3 regions of the Methylobacterium sp. AC315 genome follow, and region 2 is predicted to be linked to each of the others. Evidence: predicted binding sites of a transcription regulator. Region 2 holds the regulator's gene; each other region holds the start of a gene.

Region 1 (3,275 bases), on a different contig from region 2:
GTGGCGGTCGAGAGCTGGCCGTAGAGGCCGCCCTGCGGGGCGAGCGTGCGGGCGGCGGCGGTCGATCCGCCGTAGAGCGGCGCCAGCAGGATCGCGGCGTCGGGTCCGCCGGCGGGGGCCGCCTCGCGCGGGGCCTGGGCGAAGGTCAGGGTCGGCAGGCCGTAGGTCAGGCGCTGCTGGTAGGCGGCCTGGGTGGCGGCCGACGGGAGATAGGGGTTTCCGGCGCTGTTGGCGGCGCCGCTCGCGCAGGCCGCGACGGTGTTGCCGCATTGGGCGGCGAGATAGGCCTGAAGCTGCCCCTGCGCCTGCACGAACTGGTTCGGCAGGTTGATCGCCACGCCGGTCACCGCGGCGTTGTTGACGTAGGCCGGGTTCGTGAACGCCTGGGCCAGGTCGTAGGCCGCCAGCGCCCGGCTGCCGATCACGTCGAGGGGGTAGTGGACGCCGAGCACGATCCGGCTCTCGCCGTACTCGGAGGCCCGCAGCAGCACGTTCTGGTATTGCTGCGGCACCAGCATCGCCAGCAGGTAGCCGCTGGTGAACGCGTAGGTGGTGTGCCCGCTTGGGAAGGAGGCGTTGGTCGCGAGGCCGGTCAGCGCCGTCGGATCGAACGGGTTGATGCGGCCGGGCGCGACCTGGACCGGGCGCGACGAGCCGTAGACGTCCTGGCCCGGCTGGGTGTTGGTGACCCCGTAGGCGCGGTCGTAGACGCTGTTGGTGGTGTTGGGCAGGCCGTCATACGTCGGCAGCCCGTAGCCCGCGGGCGCCACGGCCGGCACCGCCACGTAGTTGGCGGGTGTCACGCTCGGGTTGTTGGCCGCGCCGTTGGCGAAGTAGTTCTTGGCGACGCCGAGGTTGTTGCCCGTGAACGTGTTGGCGTTGACCAGCAGGTTGACCACGCCGCCGAGGGCGCCGTTCACGCCCTGGGCGGTCCCGCGCTGGTAGATCGGGCCGAGCTGCGCACCGAGGCCGCCGACCCGTTGCTGCGGGACGATGCCGTTGATCGGCGTCTGTCCGGGCAGGCCGCCGGCGATGTTGGCCGCGACGCCGTAGCTGCCGAGCCCCGAGGACGACAGGGCGTTGCTCGCCGCGCTGAGCAGGTTCTTGTCGCTGATCGCCACCTGCTGCCGGGCGAGGTCCGCGCCGGTGTTGAGGGCGATCGTCTGCGCCAGGTTCAGGCTCAGCGTCGCCTGCCCGGCCGCCGTTGCGTTGAGCGCCAGGTACGGCGCCAGCAGGTTGAGCACGTTGACGTCGGAGGCCGTGGTGTTGACGGTCTGCGCCTGCACCCCCGACCCGCACGCGGCGACCATCAAGGCCGCGATCGAGACCCCATAGCGAACACTCATTCCTGGCCCCCAAGCCTGCGGCCCTTCGGCCTGCGGCGGGAGATTTAGCCACTTCCGCGAACGCGAATGCGTCATAATCCATTCACAAAGCCCTGAATCATCGCGTGTATCCTGTCAGCAACAGCCAGACATCTTAGCCGGCGCAAATCCAGGGTCATCTTCATCTAGCGCTTTGCTTCCAGCGCCGCGACCGCGGCTCCGCAAACGCGTCACGCTGCACTCCAGGCCGGACGCCTCCCCGTCGATCGGTGCGGGCCATCGCCGGACGGATGTCCGGTACCGGAACCGGGCGCGGTCGTATCAGTAAACACCCCGGCCCAGACCTCGAAGTGGGCGGAATAGACTTCGTGCAGATTGATATTTTTGGATCGTCGGCGGTAGGCGCACGAATATAATGCTTCGCTGAATACCTTCGGTAAAATGTCACTGAAACGTCATCCCACAATCTTAATCCCGCCTCGCTTCCGAAGACGATTCAACGCGAGGGCCCATGTCCGATTCCGCCGTCATTCCGCAACACGGGGTGGGGAACAGGCCCGCGGGCGGTCCGCGCCTCGAGCACGGGATCCATCTGGGGGGCGTCGTCGCCTTCCTGGCGGTTCTGGTGGCCGGGCTCGGCTACGCGGTGGTGAGCCTCATCGCCGACATGAACGCCGTCGGCGAGGCGCCGCTGGCCTACGGGGCCTTCGCGCTGCTCGGGCTCGCGCTGCTGATCGCCCTCGCCTTCGAGTTCGTGAACGGGTTCCACGACACCGCCAACGCGGTGGCCACCGTCATCTACACCCACTCGATGCCGCCGCTGGTGGCGGTGGTCTGGTCGGGCTTCTTCAACTTCCTGGGGGTGATGCTGTCCTCGGGCGCGGTGGCTTACGCCATCGTCACCCTGCTGCCGGTGGAGCTGATCCTGCATGTCGGCTCGGGAGCCGGCTACGCGATGATCTTCGCGCTGCTGCTCGCCGCCATCATCTGGAACCTCGGGACCTGGGCCTTCGGCCTGCCGAACTCCTCGTCGCATGCGCTGATCGGCTCGGTGCTGGGCGTCGGCCTCGCCAACCAGCTGATGGGCGGCGGCGACGGCACCGCCGGCGTCGACTGGAACCAGGCGTTCAATGTGTTCAAGGCGCTGCTGTTCTCGCCCCTGTGCGGCTTCGCCCTCGCGGCGCTGCTGCTGCTGGCCCTGAAATTCGCGGTGCGCCGCAAGGACCTCTACGAGGCCCCCAAGGGCGAGGCGCCGCCGCCGCTGTGGATCCGCAGCCTCCTGATCCTGACCTGCACGCTGGTGTCGTTCTTCCACGGCGGCAACGACGGCCAGAAGGGCATGGGCCTGATCATGCTGATCCTAATCGGCGCGGCGCCCACCGCCTACGCGCTGAACCGCACCATGTCGGACGACACGACCCCGGCCTTCATCCAGACCTCGGCGGCGGCGAGCCAAGTGTTCTCCGCCCGGGCCCCCGGCGCTCCCCAGCCGGAGACGGCGCAGGCGCGCCGGACGGTGACGGACGCCCTCAAGTCCAAGGACCTGAACCGGCCGCCGGTCTACGCCGCGCTCTCCGCCCTCGCGACCGACATCGCCGCCAGCGTGAAGAATTACGGCGCGATCCGCACCGTCCCGGCCGCCCAGACCGAGAACCTGCGCAACGCCATGTACCTCACCGCCGACGCGGTGCGGCTGCTGCCCAACGCCGGGGCTGATCTGTCCGAGGCCGAGAAGTCGACCCTGAAGAGCTACACCGGGCTGCTCAACAACGGCACCCGCTACATCCCGGGCTGGGTGAAGGTCTGCGTCGCCCTGGCGCTCGGCCTCGGCACCATGGTCGGCTGGAAGCGCATCGTCGTCACGGTGGGCGAGAAGATCGGCAAGACCCACCTCACCTACGCCCAGGGCGCGTCGGCCGAGATGGTCGCCGCGGGGACGATCGGGCTTGC
Region 2 (3,275 bases):
TTCGCCGCGGCCGGCCTAAAGCCCGAGTCTATCAAGGCCGCATCGTTCTTCCCCTATTCCGAGACCGCCATCGACAACGCCGCCGTCCAGGTGATGCGCGTCGACGCATCCGGCCTGCACCTCACCCTCGCGCGGAGCACCCCGACGGACCCGGCACCGGCCGCCCTGCCGGGCGTGCTCACCGTGGAGGAGACGACCGGCGCCGAAACGCATCGCCTGGCCTTCGCGTACGGGGACGAGCCGGTTGCACCGGTCCCAGTGGCTGCACCCGAGGCCTCCGCCGCAGCCCAACCGGTCGCCCCGGCCTTCGACGCGCTGACCCTGGCGACCGCGGCGGGCCTGGCCTTCCTGGGCGGGCTGATCCTCAACCTGATGCCCTGCGTCTTTCCCGTCCTGTCGATCAAAGTGCTCGGCCTCGTCCGGCATGCCGGCGAGAGCGCGGCGCGCGTGCGCCTGCACGGCCTCGCCTACACGGCTGGGGTGATGGCGAGCTTCCTAGGCCTTGCAGGCTTGCTGCTCGCCCTCAAGGGCGGCGGGGCCGCGATCGGCTGGGGCTTCCAGCTGCAATCGCCGGCCGTGGTGGCCGGGCTCGCCTATCTGCTGCTCGCCATGGGCCTGAGCCTGTCGGGGGTTGTCCATGTCGGCGGTCGGCTCACCGCCATCGGCGACGGGCTCGCCCGGCGCTCGGGTCTCAGCGGCTCTTTCTTCACGGGCGTTCTCGCGACCCTGGTGGCGACCCCCTGCACGGCACCGTTCATGGGCTCGGCCGTGGGCTTCGCGCTGACCCAGAGCGCCGGCGTCGCGCTCGCGGTGTTCGCAAGCCTGGGCTTGGGCCTCGCCCTGCCCTTCCTGGCGCTGACCCTGTGGCCGCCGGCGCTGCGGGCGCTGCCGCGGCCGGGCGCCTGGATGGAAACCCTGAAGCAGGTTCTGGCTTTCCCGGTCTACGCAACGGTGGCGTGGCTGATCTGGGTCCTGGCCCAGCAGGTCGGCCCGCAGGGGCTTCTGGTGGGGCTGATCGGCCTCGTGCTGGTGGGCTTCGCGGCCTGGGCCTGGGAGCACGGGCGCGTCGCCGCTTCGCGGGTCGGACCCGTCGTCCAGGGCGTCGCGCTGCTGACGGTCGTCGCCGTCGGGGCACTGACCCTGACCCTCGATCGCGACCGGGCCGTGCCCGTCGCCCAGGCCGCCGCAGAGGGCGTCGAGCCCTTCACGCAGGCGCGTCTCGACGCCTTGGTGAACGCGCGGCGGCCGGTCTTCGTGAACATGACCGCCGCCTGGTGCATCACATGCGCGGTCAACGAGACGACCTCGTTGTCCACGAAGGCCGTGCGGGCCGCCATGAAGGATCGGGGTGTGACCTACCTGAAGGGCGACTGGACCAACCAGAACCCCGAGATCACCCGCTTGCTGGAGGCGCATGGGCGCAGCGGCGTCCCGCTGTACCTGCTCTACACGGGCACTGGGGAGGCACAGGTGCTGCCGCAGATCCTCACCGAGGGAACGGTGCTGGCGGCCTTGAAGGCGGTACCGGCCGCCTCCGGTAAGAGCGCAGCGCTGGCACGCTGACCGAGGAGGCAGGCGCGCCGTTCCGCCCCGACGGGCTGGAGGTCTTCAGGCTTCGAGGGAAAACGTCTCGTCGAAGGCGTATCCCGAGCCCCGCACGGTGCGGATCGGGTCGGCCTGCCGGGGGGCGTTGAGCGCCTTACGCAGCCGCCCGACATGCACGTCCACGGTGCGCTCGTCGATGTAGACGTCGTGGCCCCAGACCCCGTCGAGGAGCTGTTCACGGGAAAAAACCCGGCCCGGCGCCAGCATCAGGAATTCGAGCAGCCTGAATTCGGTTGGCCCGAGATGGAGTTCCTCGCCGGCGCGCCGGACCCGGTGGCCGGAGCGGTCGAGCTCGATGTCGCCCGCCGCCAGACGGTCGGCGACGTGGGCCGGCTTGGCCCGACGCAGCAGCGCCCGAACGCGGGCCAGCAGTTCCGGCACCGAGAACGGCTTGACGATGTAGTCGTCGGCGCCGGTCCCGAGCCCGCGGACCCGGTCGCCTTCCTCGCCGCGGGCGGTGAGCATGATCACCGGCAGACGCTCGGTCTCGCGTCGGGCCCGGATGCGGCGGCACAACTCGATGCCCGAGAGGCCGGGCAGCATCCAGTCGAGCAGGACCAGATCGGGCGTGCGCTCGGCCAGGAGCAGTTCGGCGTCGTCACCGCGACTGGCCGAATCCACCAGGAATCCTTCGGCCTCCAGGTTGTAGCGCAGCAGGGTAGTCAGCGCCTCCTCGTCCTCGACGATCAGGACTTGCATGCTCACGTTCGATAACCTGTTCCGAATTCGGCACGCATCGAATCAACCGCGCCGGAGGGCCCGGACGCGCCGATGGTGCGGCAGGGGCCGCGATTCCTCAACCCACGCGCACTCCCACCGGGGCTTTGTCCCGCAGGTGGGAGTGCGCGCTGCGGAGGAACCGCGAACCGCATGTCACGGGGCCGTGGCGGCAGGCCCGACCGTCGCGTAGTTCGACGCGTCGTTCTTCGGCCGCTCGCCCGCCAGCGTCTCACCGGTGGCGAGGTAATGGATCGTCTCGGCGATATTGGTAGTGTGGTCGCCGATGCGTTCGACGTTCTTCGCGCAGAAGAGCAGATGCGTGCAGAACGAGATGTTGCGCGGATCCTCCATCATGTAGGTGAGGAGCTCGCGGAACAGCGAATTGTACAGGGCATCGATCTCGCCATCCCGCTCCCAGACATCGTAGGCCGCCTTGATGTCGCGGCTGGCATAGGCGTCGAGGATATCCTTGAGCTGAGCTTCCGCGAGGTCGCTCATGTGGCGCACGCCGAGCACGATCTTCTGCGCAGGCGCCTGATCGGAGATCGCGACGACCCGCTTGGCGACGTTCTTGGCGAGGTCGCCGATCCGCTCCAGATCGCCGGACACGCGGATTGCCGAGATGGTCTCGCGCAGGTCGATCGCCAGCGGCTGACGCCGGGCGATGAGCAGCACTGCCCGCTCTTCGATGTCACGCTGGAGCGCATCGAGGCGCTTGTCGGCGAGGATCACCGCCTGGGCGAGCGTATCGTCCCGGCGGACGAGGGCATCGGTCGCCTCGGCGGCCATCTTCTCGGCGACGCCGCCCATCTCGGAAATTGAGCGACGCAGGTCATCCAGGTCGGTGTCGTAGGAACTGACGATATGGCCGGGCATGGTGGATCCTTCGATGGCGTCCCGCAAACCTTGATCCGCGAGGTCTGGCGGAAACCCGCCGCTGCGATCACGGA
Region 3 (3,275 bases), on a different contig from region 2:
GAAGAACTGGTCGGCGCTGACGTCCCAGCCGCGGCGCAGCGCCTCCTGCCTGCACTCGGCCCGGGACAGGCGCAGCGCCGCGAGGGCCGCCGCACGCAGGTCCTGGTCCAGGATGCCGACCCGGGTCCCGCTCAGCACGTCGTTGGGGCCGGGCACCGGGAAGGCCGCGATCGGCAGGCCGCTGGCCATCGCTTCCAGCAGCACGATGCCGAACGTGTCGGTGAGGCTCGGGAACACGAAGGTGTCGCAGGCGGCGTAGACGGACGCGAGCGCTGCCCCGGTCCGGGTGCCGAGGAAGCGCGCCTCCGGGGCCAGGGCCTGCAGGCGCGCCCGGTCCGGCCCGTCCCCGACCACGACCTTCGTGCCGGGCAGGTCGAGGCTCAGGAAGGCCGCGAGGTTCTTCTCCACGGCAAGCCGGCCGACATACAGGAACAGTGGCCGGGGCAGGCCGGCGAGGTCCGCCGGCGGCGGCTCGCCGGGGGCGGCCGGCCGGAACCGCTCGGTGTCGACCCCGCGGGTCCAGCGCATCAGCTGGGAGAAGCCTCTCGCCTCCAGATCCGCCTGCAGAGAGACGGTGCTGACCATGGTCCCGCGGGCCGCCCCGTGGAAGCGGCGCAGATAAGCGTAGGACCACGCCTCCGGCACCGGGAGGCGGGCGGCGAGGTATTCCGGAAACCGGGTGTGATAGCTCGTGGTGAACGGCAGGCCGTTGGCCAGGCAGTGCCGCCGGGCCGCGAAGCCGATGGGTCCCTCGGTGGCGATGTGGACGTGGCTCGGGCGTTCGGCCGCCCAGCGCTCCGCCACCCGGTCCCGCCCGGCCAAGGCAAGGCGGATCTCCGGGTAGCCCGGCAGGGGCAGGGAGCGGAAATCGGCCACCGAGAGCAGGGCCGTCTCGAAGCCGTGTTCGGGCGCCCGGCGGACCATCTGCTCCAGGGAGCGGACCACGCCGTTGACCTGCGGATGCCAGGCGTCGCTGGCGATGAGGAGCTTCACGCGTGGGGTCCTCACGCCACCGCGCGCCGGCCGTCCACCGGCCGCGGCGCAGCTTCGGTCTCGCGGGCCCGCAGGATGCTGGGATAATGCAGCACCTCGATCCGGCCGTCGTAATGCTCGATCAGGCCGGTGCAGGATTCGACCCAGTCGCCGGTGTTCAGGTAGCGCAGGTCGCCAATCGCCCGGTCGGCGGCGTGGTGGATGTGCCCGCAGATCACCCCGTTCGCGCCCTGGCGGCGTGCCTCCTCGGCCAGGATGGTCTCGAACCGGCCAATGAAGCTTACGGCGTTCTTCACCCGCAGCTTCGCCCAGGCCGACAGCGACCAATAGGACAGGCCGGCCCGCCGCCGGATCCGGTTGATCACGGTGTTGAGAGTCAGCGCCAGGGTGTAGGCGCCGTCGCCCAGATGGGCGAGCCAGGGCGAGTGCCGCACCACCATGTCGAACTGGTCGCCGTGGATGACCAGGTAGCGCCGCCCGTCGGCCGCCTCGTGGATCGCGGTCTCGGCGATCTCGATGCCGCCGAAATTCGTGCCCACGTAGTCCCGCAGGAACTCGTCGTGGTTGCCCGGCAGGTAGACGATCCTGGTGCCCTTGCGGACCTTGCGCAGAAGCTTCTGGACGACGTCGTTGTGCGCCTGCGGCCAGTACCAGCCGGAGCGCAGCTGCCAGCCGTCCACGATGTCCCCGACCAGGTAGACCGTGTCGGCGTCGTAATCCCTCAGGAACGACAGAAGGAGGCCGGCCTGGCAGCCGCGCGTCCCGAGATGCAGGTCGGACAGGAACAGCGTCCGGACCCGGACCGGCATCTCCTCATCCTCGGCCACGTCACCCTCCCGGCGGTCGAACGGTGCCGGGATCCAGAGCGCGATCACGTCTCAGTTTGATGACGCGGGCTTGAATCGCTGTGGGGTGTCTTGGTGCGCCGCAACGGAAGTTCTCAAGTTCCGATAGCTGACGTTGCGATGCACAAAAAATTTTTTTACCGAGATCCCGAAGTTTTTCCGGTTTTGCTTCCCAGCTTCGCCGCCTCATAATACCAGACGACCGGTGGCTCGGCGTGAGCCGGGCCGGACGCGTATAGGAAGGCGGCGAGGGCGGCCAGGGTGCCTTGAGACGAGGCGCCGTAGACCGGGACGGCATTTCGGAGGCGACCGGCGCGGGGGCGCGCCGCGACGCGAGCGGCAAGACGCCGCCTGCCGCTCCGCTGAGCCCCCCGATCCACGGATGACACGGATGGCGTTCGGGGGAGTTGCGGCCCGTGCCGCGCCCGCCGGCACCGCGTGCAGGAAGCTCGAGAAGGCCGCCGAAGGCGCCGAGAACGTTTGAACAAACCAGCGCGGGTCCGCCCGCGCGCAACAGAGTTTTTGGAGGAAACACCATGGCCGCAACCCGGCGCCCCGGTCGCAACCATCTCTTCATCCCGGGCCCCACGAACATCCCGGATCGCGTCCTGCGCGCGATGCACGTGCCGTCCGAGGATCACCGCTCGCCGAGCTTTCCCGAGCTGGTGAAGCCGCTGCTGCAGGATTCCAAGATGGTGTTCGGCTCGACCGCCGGAACCGTCATCCTGTTCCCGTCCTCGGGCACAGGCATCTGGGAATCGGCGCTGTCCAATACCCTGTGCCGCGGCGACAAGGTGCTCACCTCCCGCTACGGCCAGTTCAGCCACCTCTGGGTCGACATGGCCCAGCGCCTCGGCCTCGACGTGATCGTCCAGGACGAGGACTGGGGCGCCGGCGCCGATCCGCAGAAGATCGGGGAGGCCCTGCGCGCCGACAAGGATCACGCCATCAAGGCCGTGATGGTGGTCCACAACGAGACCGCAACGGGCGTCACCAGCGATATCGGCGCGGTGCGCAAGGCGATCGACGCCGCCGGCCACCCGGCGCTGCTGTTCGTGGACGGCATTTCGTCGATCGGCTCGCTGCCGTTCAAGATGGACGAATGGGGCGTCGACTGCGCCATCGCGGGCTCGCAGAAGGGCTTCATGCTCCCGGCCGGCCTCGGCCTGATCTGCATCAGCCCGAAGGCGCTTAAGATCGCCGAGGGCGGCACCGGCCGGAACGACCGGCTCGGCCACGCCTACTTCGCCTGGAAGGACCAGCTGGCCGCCAACGCCACCGGCTACTTCCCCTACACCCCCGTCCTGCCGCTGCTCTACGGCCTGCGCGAGGCCCTGGCGATCGTGAAGGAGGAGGGGCTGGAGAACGTCTACCACCGCCATCACGTGCTCGCCGAGGCGACTCGTCAGGCGGTGGCGGCATGGGGCCTCAAGACCT

The links. The regulator PhoB, encoded in region 2, activates phosphate uptake and scavenging genes when phosphate is short. The targets are predictions, from matches to a motif close to TGTCATNNANCTGTCAT.
Region 1: AC0IY0_RS04900 (inorganic phosphate transporter) is a predicted target of PhoB. The motif match lies at 1,768-1,784, and genes of this name have one in related genera.
Region 3: AC0IY0_RS03925 (UDP-2,3-diacylglucosamine diphosphatase) is a predicted target of PhoB. The motif match lies at 1,869-1,885, and genes of this name have one in related genera.

What each region holds. Positions count from the first base shown of each region.
Region 1 covers NZ_CEEDEA010000002.1:452,652-455,926, forward strand. The annotation lists gene AC0IY0_RS04895 (autotransporter family protein) at 1-1,346, opposite strand, end outside; gene AC0IY0_RS04900 (inorganic phosphate transporter) at 1,837-3,275, shown strand, end outside.
Region 2 covers NZ_CEEDEA010000001.1:90,358-93,632, reverse strand. The annotation lists gene AC0IY0_RS00425 (protein-disulfide reductase DsbD family protein) at 1-1,563, shown strand, start outside; gene phoB (phosphate regulon transcriptional regulator PhoB) at 1,609-2,304, opposite strand; gene phoU (phosphate signaling complex protein PhoU) at 2,479-3,201, opposite strand.
Region 3 covers NZ_CEEDEA010000002.1:241,999-245,273, reverse strand. The annotation lists gene AC0IY0_RS03930 (glycosyltransferase family 4 protein) at 1-993, opposite strand, end outside; gene AC0IY0_RS03925 (UDP-2,3-diacylglucosamine diphosphatase) at 1,005-1,802, opposite strand; gene AC0IY0_RS03920 (aminotransferase class V-fold PLP-dependent enzyme) at 2,375-3,275, shown strand, end outside.